DNA from 2 places in the Alicycliphilus sp. T452 genome. Region 2 is predicted to be linked to the other one. Evidence: predicted binding sites of a transcription regulator. Region 2 holds the regulator's gene; the other holds the start of a gene.
What was found. Region 2 encodes sigma-54, which starts transcription at its own class of promoters, with help from an activator protein. Its sites were predicted from a motif close to TGGCANGNAANCTGCTTT; they were not measured.
Positions count from the first base shown of each region.

Region 1: ACX12L_RS06175 (phenol hydroxylase subunit) is a predicted target of sigma-54. The motif match lies at 2,148-2,165, and genes of this name have one in related genera.

Region 1 is NZ_JBTNEH010000005.1:114,933-120,090, reverse strand. Features, by position in the region: gene ACX12L_RS06185 (GntR family transcriptional regulator) at 1-209, opposite strand, end outside; gene ACX12L_RS06180 (sigma 54-interacting transcriptional regulator) at 210-1,922, opposite strand; gene ACX12L_RS06175 (phenol hydroxylase subunit) at 2,175-2,465, shown strand; gene ACX12L_RS06170 (aromatic/alkene monooxygenase hydroxylase subunit beta) at 2,515-3,507, shown strand; gene ACX12L_RS06165 (MmoB/DmpM family protein) at 3,530-3,799, shown strand; gene ACX12L_RS06160 (aromatic/alkene/methane monooxygenase hydroxylase/oxygenase subunit alpha) at 3,825-5,158, shown strand, end outside.
Region 2 is NZ_JBTNEH010000003.1:13,464-18,621, forward strand. Features, by position in the region: gene ACX12L_RS03085 (SPOR domain-containing protein) at 1-604, shown strand, start outside; gene ACX12L_RS03090 (thiol:disulfide interchange protein DsbA/DsbL) at 665-1,321, shown strand; gene lptA (lipopolysaccharide transport periplasmic protein LptA) at 1,440-2,084, shown strand; gene lptB (LPS export ABC transporter ATP-binding protein) at 2,081-2,881, shown strand; gene ACX12L_RS03105 (RNA polymerase factor sigma-54) at 2,931-4,484, shown strand; gene ACX12L_RS03110 (acyl-CoA thioesterase) at 4,498-4,938, shown strand; gene ACX12L_RS03115 (THUMP domain-containing class I SAM-dependent RNA methyltransferase) at 4,935-5,158, shown strand, end outside.

The DNA.
Region 1 (5,158 bases), on a different contig from region 2:
GCGTCGCTGACCACCCGCGTGAGCGCCTCGCGCAGCGTGCCCGCGCTGACGCCGTAGCGCGCCTTGAGGTGTTCCACGCGCAGCTTTTCGCCGGGGACGAGCTGCCCGGTCACGATGTCGCCGCGCAGTTGCTCGTAGGCATGTTCGATCAGGGTGCGCGCCGACGGCGCGGGGGTATCGGTGGCGCACGGGGCGCTGCGTTTGGCCATTCAGGATTCCCGTATCTTGTTCAGGCGGTAGCTCAGTTGCGGCCGCGTCAGGCCCAGCAGGCGCGCCGCCGCCGCCAGGTTGCCGTGGCTGCGCTCCACGGCGGCTTCGATCAGGTCGGTCTCCAGGGCCTGCAGGTCGAGCCTGTCGGACAGCAGGCGCTCGATGAGCGTGGCGTCGCAGGCGCTGGAGTGGGCCTCGCCCAGGCGGCCCGAGGCCTGCAGGGTGTGGGCCGGCGCGGCCGGGGGGGCGCCGGCGCCGTCGGGGAACAGGTGCGCCGCGTCCACGGGCTGGCCCGGGTCGGCCAGGATCACGCCGCGCTCGATCAGGTTCTCCATCTCGCGCACGTTGCCCGGCCAGGCGTACTGGCGCAGCGCGTGCAGGGCGCGGTCGGTGAGGCCGCCGATGTGCTTGTCGTGCAGCGCGGCGAAGCGTTGCAGCAGGTGCCGGGCGAAGGGCTCGATGTCGTCCTGGCGCTCGCGCAGCGGCGGGATGCGGATGGGGTAGACGTTCAGGCGGTAGTACAGGTCCTGGCGGAAGCTCCCGGCGCGCACCGCGTCCAGCAGGTCCACATGCGTGGCGGCCACCAGGCGCACGTCCACCTGGCGCGGCTGGGTGGCGCCCAGGCGCTCCACCTGCCCGTCCTGCAGCACGCGCAGCAGCTTGGCCTGGGCGGACAGCGGCAGCTCGCCCAGCTCGTCCAGGAACAGCGTGCCGCCGTGCGCGCGCTCGAAGCGCCCGGCGCGCGCCGCATCGGCGCCGGTGTAGGCGCCCTTCTCGGTGCCGAAGAGCTCGGATTCGACCAGATTGCCCGGCAGCGCCGCGCAGTTCACCGCCACGAAAGGCTTGGCGGCGCGCGGGCTCAAAGCGTGCAGGGCGCGCGCGAAGCGCTCCTTGCCCACCCCGGTCTCGCCCGTGAGCAGCACCGTGACCTGCGTGCCCGCCGCCTTGCGCAGCAGCTGCGTGGCGGCGGTGAAGCCGGGCGAGCGCCCGATGAGCGGGCCCAGGGCATCGGCGGGCGGCTCGGGCAGGTCCTCGGCCCGTATGGCCGCGGGCCAGGCAGGCAGGGTGCGCGGCCCATCGGACGGCGCCTGCGCCTGCTCCAGGACTTCCGGGGCGTAATCGCCGGCCAGTTCCGCGCCGTCGGGCCAGTCCTGCACCGGGCGGCCCTCGATGCGGCAGTGCGCGTGGCCGCAGGCGGTGCACTGCACTTCCTTGTAGAGCACGGTGCGGCCCATGAAGCCGCTGGTGTAGCCCGAGGCATAGCCCAGCAGCGTCCAGCACACCGGGGCGCTCTGCGGGCCGAAGTCGCGCACGTGGGTCTCCACCTCCCATGAATGCTGCCAGCGGAAGATGCCGTGGAAGTGGCCGCTGGCCGCGTCCAGCTCCAGCAGCTCGGGCGTGACCTGCGCGGCCCCCTGCAGCATGTGCAGCTGCGGGCCGACGCTGAACATGGCGAACTGGTCGGCGCTGGGGCGCAGCTGCCGCGCCAGCGCCGCGTCGCGCTCGCCCGAGGCGTAGCCCACGCGCAGCAGCAGGCGGCGCGCGCCGGTGGGGCCGAGGGTATGCACCAGCTCGCGGCGCAGGGTGCCCAGCGAGGCCGCGTGCAGCAGCACCATGCGCTGGCCCGCCAGCCAGATGCGGCCGTCGGCCGCGGAGAACTGGATCTGGCGCCGCAGGTCGGCATCCGAGGGCAGTGCGGGGAGGGAGGGCATGCGCCAGATTATCGAGAAAAGTATTTCTGGCGCAAGATGGAGTTTCCTCCCGTATCTCATCAAATGGTGAATTGGGCCGGTAACGTGGTGTGCAAATCATCAAGTTGCATCGTGGCATGGGGTATTTGGCAGCCTGTGGCGCGGGTGGGCAGGGTATGTGAATCGGCTCGTTTCTTAGGGGTTTACCCGGAAATTATCGAGATTTCTGGGTTGATGCGCTCATCCTGGCACATGTCCTGCATAGACCCGGGCATGAGCACCACGCCAACCCCTTCCGACGACGCCTGGGATGTCCAGCGCCGCTTCATCCGCATCGTGCAGGAGCACGCCAGCGGCATGGTGGAGTTCGAGTTCGCCGTGGGCGAGCCGCAGCTCTACGTGGAGATGGTGATGCCGCGTCCGCAGTTCGAGGAGTTCTGCGCCATGCAGGCGGTGGTGCCCACGCGGGGCCGCCTGCCGGAGCACGGCGAGGGCAGCGCCGAGCACGAATGGGACTGGAACCTGCGCGATGCCCGCGAGCGGCATTTCCGCCAGGAGCCCTGACGTCCCGCCACCGCTTTCCATTCCGAAAACACCCTAGGAGACAAGCCCCATGCAAATCGACCTGCGCACCGTCAGCATCACGCCGCTGCGCCAGACCTACGACCACATCGCCCGGCGGCTGGGCGCGGACAAGCCGGCCTCGCGCTACATCGAGGCCACGATGGACGTGCAGCCCCAGGCCAACTTCCACTACCGCCCCACCTGGGACCCCGAGCACGAGCTGTTCGACGCCTCGCGCACCCGCATCGTGATGCAAGACTGGTACGCGCTCAAGGACCCGCGCCAGTTCTACTACGGCACCTACGCCCAGGCGCGCGCCCGCCTGCAGGAGACGGCGGAGGCGGACTTCGAGTTCGTCGAGTCGCGCGGCCTGGCCGACCGCTTCGACGACACGGCGCGCCGCACGGCGCTGGATTTCTATGTGCCGCTGCGCCACGTGGCCTGGGGCGCGAACATGAATGGCGCCTACCAGTGCGCCTATGGGCACGGCACCGCCATCACCCAGCCCTGCCTGTACGCCGGCATGGACCAGCTCGGCATCGCCCAGTACCTCACGCGCCTGGGCCTGCTGCTGGGCAACCAGGGCGAGCTGGAGGCGGGCAAGCAGGCCTGGCTGGAGGCACCCGCCTGGCAGGGCCTGCGCCGCCTGGTGGAGGACACCTGGGTGCTCAAGGACTGGTTCGAGCTGTACGTGGCGCAGAACGTGGCGCTGGACGGCATTCTGTTCGGCCTGGCCTACCGCGAGGTGGACGTCGTGCTGTCCGAGCAGGCCGGCCCCACGGTGTCCATGCTCACGCGCTTCCAGGCCGAGTGGTTCCAGGACGCGAACAAGTGGGTGGACGCCGTCATCAAGACCGCCGCCACCGAAAGCGCCGAGAACCAGGCCCTGCTGGGCCAGTGGTACGCCCACTGGCGCGCCCGCGTGCAGGAGGCGCTGGCGCCGGTGGCGCGCCTGGCGCTGGGCGACGCCGGCGATGCCGCTTTGGCGCGCGCCGTGGCCGCCGTCGATGCGCGCATGCACAAATCCGGCCTGGCCGTCTGAAGCCCCCGCAGGAGAGCACCCCATGTCCAATGTATTCATCGCCTTCCAGAAGAACGAGGAAACGCGCGCCATCGTCGACGCCATCGTCGCCGACAACCCGCAGGCCATCGTCAACCAGCAGCCCGCCATGGTGAAGATCGACGCCCCGGGCCGCCTGGTGATCCGCAAGAGCAGCATCGAGCAGGAGATCGGGCGCGAGTTCGACCTGCAGGAGATGCACGTGCACCTCATCACCCTGTCGGGAAACATCGACGAGACCGACGACGAGCTCAGCCTGACCTGGAATCAGTGAACCCGCGAACACAAGGAGACAGACCATGGATATGAAAGCCAGCAAGAAGCTGGGCCTGAAGGAGCGCTACAACCTCATGACGCGCGACCTGGCCTGGACGCCCACCTACCAGGCGTTGAAGGACGTGTTCCCGTACACGGAGTACGAGGGCATCAAGATCCACGACTGGGACAAGTTCGAGGACCCGTTCCGCATGACGATGGATTCGTACTGGAAGTACCAGGCCGAGAAGGAACGCAAGCTCTACGCCATCATCGATGCCTTCACGCAGAACAACGGCCACCTGGGCGTGACGGACGCGCGCTACATCAACGCGCTCAAGCTGTTCCTCACCGGCGTGAGCCCGCTGGAATACATGGCGCACCGGGGCTTCGCCCACGTGGGCCGCCAGTACCCCGGCGCCGGCCCGCGCGTGGCCTGCCTGATGCAGAGCCTGGACGAGATCCGCCACTCGCAGACGCAGATCCACTCGCTGTCCAACTACAACAAGCACTACAACGGCTTCGCCAACTGGCGCCACCAGCACGACCGCGTGTGGTACCTGTCGGTGCCCAAGAGCTTCTTCGACGACGCCGTGAGCGCCGGGCCGTTCGAGTTCATCGTGGCCATCGGCTTCGCGTTCGAATACGTGCTCACCAACCTGCTGTTCGTGCCCTTCATCAGCGGCGCGGCCTACAACGGCGACATGGGCGCCATGGCCTTCGGCTTCTCGGCGCAGTCCGACGAGTCGCGCCACATGACGCTGGGGCTGGAGATCATCAAGTTCATCCTGGAGCAGGACCCGGACAACCTGCCCATCGTGCAGGCCTGGCTGGACAAGTGGTTCTGGCGCGGCTACCGCGTGCTCACGCTGGTGGCCATGATGATGGACTACATGCTGCCCAAGCGCGTGATGAGCTGGAAGGAAGCCTGGGAGACCTACGCCGAGCAGAACGGCGGCGCCCTGTTCGCCGACCTGGCGCGCTACGGCATCAAGGTGCCGAAGGGCTGGGAACAGGCCTGCAAGGACAAGGACCACCTGAGCCACCAAGCCTGGAACGTGTTCTACAACTACGGCGCCGCGGCCCCTTTCCACACCTGGGCGCCGAGCGAGGCCGACATGAAGTGGCTCAGCGAGAAGTACCCCGACACCTTCGACAAGTACTACCGCCCGCTGTGGGAGCACTACGCGAAGGAGCAGGCCGAGGGCCGGCGCTTCTACAACAAGACGCTGCCCATGCTGTGCCAGACCTGCCAGATCCCGATGTTCTTCACCGAGCCGGACGACCCCACCAAGATCGCCTACCGCGAGAGCGACTGGCGTGGCCAGAAATACCACTTCTGCTCCGACGGCTGCAAGCACATCTTCGACAACGAGCC
Region 2 (5,158 bases):
CTTCATCCTCGGGGTGATCGTCGGGCTGGGGGCGGCGCTGGCCGTTGCCGTCTACGTGACCAAGGTGCCCGTGCCCTTCCTGAACAAGAACGGCACGCGCGCGTCCGAGCAGGACGAGGCGCAGCGCAACAAGAACTGGGACCCGAACGCCCCTCTGTACGGCAAGAACCCGGCGCGCCCTGCCGCACCGGCCAGCGCGCCCGAGGGGGCCGTGGTGGCCACCCCGGCCGAGCCGGCGGCATCCGCCGCGGCGCCTGCGCCGCGCACGGCCGACAACCGGGCGAGTACGCCACAGCCGTCGGCGGACCCCCTGGGCGACCTGGCGCGCGCCAAGGCCAACGCCGCACCCGCGTCCGCCGGGACCGACCCGTTCCAGTATTTCGTCCAGGCCGGGGCCTTCCGCACCCAGCAGGATGCCGACGCGCAGCGCGCCAAGCTGGCCATGCTGGGCTGGGAGGCGCGCGTGAGCGAGCGCGAGACCAATGGCCGCACGGTGTTCCGCGTGCGCGTGGGCCCGTTCGCCAAGCGCGACGACGCCGAGTCGCTGAAGGAAAAACTCGACGGCGCGGGCGTGGACTCGGCGCTGGTGCGGGTGCAGCGCTGAACTTTTTGCCCTGGCCGATGCTCACAACCTTCCATACCGACCCTGGAGTGACCCCTACCCATGAAACGCCGTGAGTTTTCCCTGTCCGTCGCCTCTGCGGCCACCGCCGCCGCATTGGGTCTGCCCATCGCCACACCCGCCCTGGCGCAGGCACGCCAGTTCAAGGAGGGCAAGGACTACGTCAAGCTGGGCAAGCCCGCGGCCACCGAGGCGCCGGCCGGCAAGGTCGAGGTGATCGAGTTCTTCTGGTACAGCTGCCCGCACTGCAGTACTTTCGAGCCCAGCTTCGAGGCATGGGTCAAGACCGCGCCCAAGGACCTGCAGGTGCGCCGCGTGCCCGTCGCCTTCAACGCCAGCTTCGTGCCGCAGCAGAAGCTCTACTACGCGCTCGAGGGCATGGGCAAGCTGCCCGAACTGCACGCCAAGGTGTTCCGTGCCGTGCACGTGGAGCGGCAGGCGCTGAACAAGGACGACCTGATCTTCGACTGGATCGCCAAGCAGGGCGTGGACGTGGCGAAGTTCAAGGAAGTCTACGGCTCCTTCACCGTCGCCAACCAGGTGCGCAAGGCCTCGCAGCTGCAGGATGCCTACCAGATCGAGGGCGTGCCCTCCATGGGCGTGGCGGGCCGCTACTACACCGACGGCACCATGGCCGGCAACATGCAGAACGTGCTGCAGATCGTCGAGTACCTGGCCGGCGTGGCGCGCAAGGGGTGACGCCGCGCGTCTGCCCGGCACGAGGCGCGCCCCCGGGCGCGCTTTTTATTTGCGTCCACCGGGCTTGGCTCTGGCGGCGGCGAATGCGTCAGTACAATGACCGCAAGAATCGTGCCCTATGAGAATCCGACTGCCCTCCCTCCTTCTGCTTGGCGCCCTGGCACTGGCCTGGTTGCCGGGCGCGCATGCCGAGAAGGCTGACCGCAACAAGCCCATGAACATCGAGGCCGATGCGCTGCGCCACGACGAGCTCAAGCAGACCAGCGTGTTCACCGGCCATGTGGTCATGACCAAGGGCAGCATCGTGCTGCGCGGCGCGCAGCTGGACGTGCGCCAGGATCCCGATGGCTTCCAGTACGGCGTGGTGACGGCCGAATCGGGCAAGCGCGCCTTCTTCCGGCAAAAGCGCGACACGCCGCCGGGCCAGCCCGACGAGTTCGTCGAGGGCGAGGGCGAGGTCATCGAATACGACGGCCGTGCCGACACCGTGAAGTTCATCCGCCGCGCCGAGCTGCGCCGCTACCGCGAGGCCCAGCTCACCGACGAAGTCAAGGGCGCGGTCATCGTCTACAACAACCTCACAGACGTGTTCACCGTGGACGGGCAGAAGACCGCGCCGGCCGGCACCAGCGCGGGCACGCCCGGCGGCCGCGTGCGCGCCGTGCTGTCGCCCAAGGAGCCGGCCTCGGGCACGGCGCCGCCGCCCGCGCGCGCCGAGCCACCCGTGCTGCGCCCCACTCCCAGCCTGGGCGGCACGCAGTGAGCGCGGTCGTGGACGAGACGCGCACGCAGGGCGCGCCCGGGGCGCCGCAGGACGGCGCCAGCCGGCTGGAGGCGCTGCACCTGCAGAAGTCCTACGGCAGCCGCAAGGTGGTCAAGGACGTGTCGCTGGTCGTGCAGAAGGGCGAGGTGGTGGGGCTGCTGGGCCCCAACGGCGCGGGCAAGACCACGTCGTTCTACATGATCGTGGGCCTGGTGCGCAGCGACGGCGGCGACATCCGCATCGACGGCCACTCGGTGGCCAACATGCCCATCCACCGGCGCTCGCGCCTGGGCCTGTCCTACCTGCCGCAGGAGGCGTCGATCTTCCGCAAGCTTAACGTGGAGGACAACGTGCGCGCGGTGCTGGAGCTGCAGACCGGCGCGGACGGCCGGGCGCTGCCGCGCGGCGAGATCGAGCGCCGGCTCACCGAGCTGCTGCAGGAGCTGCGCGTGGACCACCTGCGCCAGTCGCCCGCGCTGGCGTTGTCGGGCGGCGAGCGCCGCCGCGTGGAGATCGCCCGGGCGCTGGCCACGCAGCCGCGCTTCATCCTGCTGGACGAGCCCTTCGCGGGCATCGACCCGATCGCCGTGATCGAGATCCAGCGCATCATCGGCTTCCTGAAGGCGCGCGGCATCGGCGTGCTCATCACCGACCACAACGTGCGCGAGACGCTGGGCATCTGCGACCACGCCTTCATCATCAGCGACGGCCATGTGCTCGCGCAGGGCACGCCGTCGGAAATCGTCGACAACGCGGAAGTGCGCCGGGTCTACCTGGGCGAGCACTTCCGCATGTGAGAGACATGGGCCGCGGTACGACACAAGGCCGGACGGCGGGTGCCGGGCCATGAAACCCAGCCTGTCGCTGCGCGTCTCGCAGCACCTGGCGCTCACGCCGCAGCTGCAGCAGTCCATCCGCCTGCTGCAGCTGTCCACGCTGGAGCTGGCGCAGGAGGTCGAGCAGATGCTCGACGAAAACCCCTTCCTGGAGCGCTCGGAGGACGATGCGCCGCCGGAGGAGCCGGGCGCGCCCCCTGCGGGCGAGCGCGGCAGCCAGGCCGAGGATGCTACGCCTTCAGGAGCTGCCGACGCAGACTGGTCGGGCGATGAAGGCCAAAACGACGCTGAAATGCCCGACATCGCCGCGCCCACCGACTGGGACGGCGACACCGACATCCCGGGCGACGACCGCGAGTGGGGGAGCGATGCGCCCGCAGGCGCCGGCAGCGGCTCCGGCGATGGCGACGAGGCCGACGCCGCGGACCTCGCGCACGGCCACGAATCGCTCGCCGACCACCTTGAGCGCCAGGCCCTGGCGCTGCGCCTGTCCGAGCTGGACATGGCGGCGCTGCGCTTTCTCATCGGCTCGCTCAACGACGACGGCTATCTGGACGAGCCGCTCGAATCCCTGGCCGCGAGCCTGGCGGACGAGGGCGACGCCGAGCAGCTCGACGAGCTGATGCACCGCCTGACCGTGGCCCTGCGCCTGCTGCAGAGCCTGGAGCCCGCGGGCGTGGGCGCGCGCGGGCTGGCCGAATGCCTGACGCTGCAGCTGCAGGCGCTGGACCGGGAAGAGGAGGGCGACCCCGAGGTGATCCAGGCCGCGCTGTGCATCTGCCGCCAGCCGCTCGACTTGCTGGCGCGGCGCGACGTGCGCCGCCTGGCCCAGGCCGCAGGCAGCAGCGACGACTGCACGCGCGCCGCCATGGCGCTGATCGCACGGCTGGAGCCGCGCCCCGGGCGGCGCTTCGCCGACGTGGAGCGCAACGTCATCGTGCCCGACGTGATCGTCCGGAAGACCGGGCGCGGCGCGCAGCAGAGCTTCAGCGTCCGCCTCAACCCCGACGTGATGCCGCGCCTGCGCGTGCACGACGTCTACGCCAACGCCCTGCGCGGCGGCAGCAAAGGCGACGGCCACCAGGCGCTGCAGGCCAGGCTGCAGGAGGCGCGCTGGTTCATCAAGAACATACAGCAGCGCTTCGACACCATCCTGCGCGTGTCCAGCGCCATCGTGGAGCGGCAGAAGAACTTCTTCGTGCATGGCGAGCTGGCCATGCGCCCGCTGGTGCTGCGCGAGATCGCCGACGAGCTCGGCCTGCACGAATCCACCATCAGCCGCGTGACCACGGCCAAGTACATGGCCACGCCCCAGGGCACGTTCGAGCTCAAGTACTTCTTCGGCTCGGGCCTGGGCACCGAGACCGGCGGCAGCGCGTCGAGCACGGCGGTGCGCGCGCTCATCCGGCAGTTCGTCGCCGCCGAGGACCCGCACAAGCCGCTGTCGGACGGCCAGATCGCCGACATGCTCAAGGAACAGGGCATAGAGTGCGCGCGCCGCACCGTGGCCAAGTACCGCGAGGCGCTGAAGATCGCGCCCGCCAACCTGCGCAAGGCGCTATAGAAAGAGATACCCCATGGCACGCATCGTCTTCGACCTGCCGGCGCACTTCGGCTTCAGCACCGAGCTGCAGGTCTACATCAGCCACGTCAACCAGGGCGGCCACCTGGACAACGCGCAGCTGCTCAGCCTGGTGTCGGAGGCGCGCGTGCGCTTCTTCCGCTCCCTGGGCTATGCCGAGGCGGACGTGGCGGGCCTGTCCACCGTGGTGGGCGACATGCTGGCGCAGTACAAGTCCGAGGCCTTCCATGGCGAGACGCTGCGCGTGCAGATGACGCCGCAGGACTTCAACCGCTACGGCTTCGACCTGGTGTTCCGCATGACGGAGAAGTCCCAGGGCCGCGAGGTCGCGCGCGGCAAGACCGGCATCGTCTTCATCGACCGGGCCGCGCGCAGGCCCGCGCCCATCCCCGAGCCCGTGCGCCAGCTGCTGCAGCGCGCCGCACAGCCGCAATGAACACCCTGCAACTCTTCCTGCCCTGCGCCGCCGGCGTCGAGGGCTTCCTGGCCGACGAGGTGCACGGCCTCACGGGCCTGTCCGGCCAGGACCTGCTGGTGGGCCGCGCCGGCGTGCTGGTGCGCGCCGCCTGGCGCGACGCGCTGCTTCTCAACCTGCACAGCCGCCTGGCCCAGCGCGTGCTGGTGCAGCTGGCCGAGCGGCCCTACCGCAGCGAGGA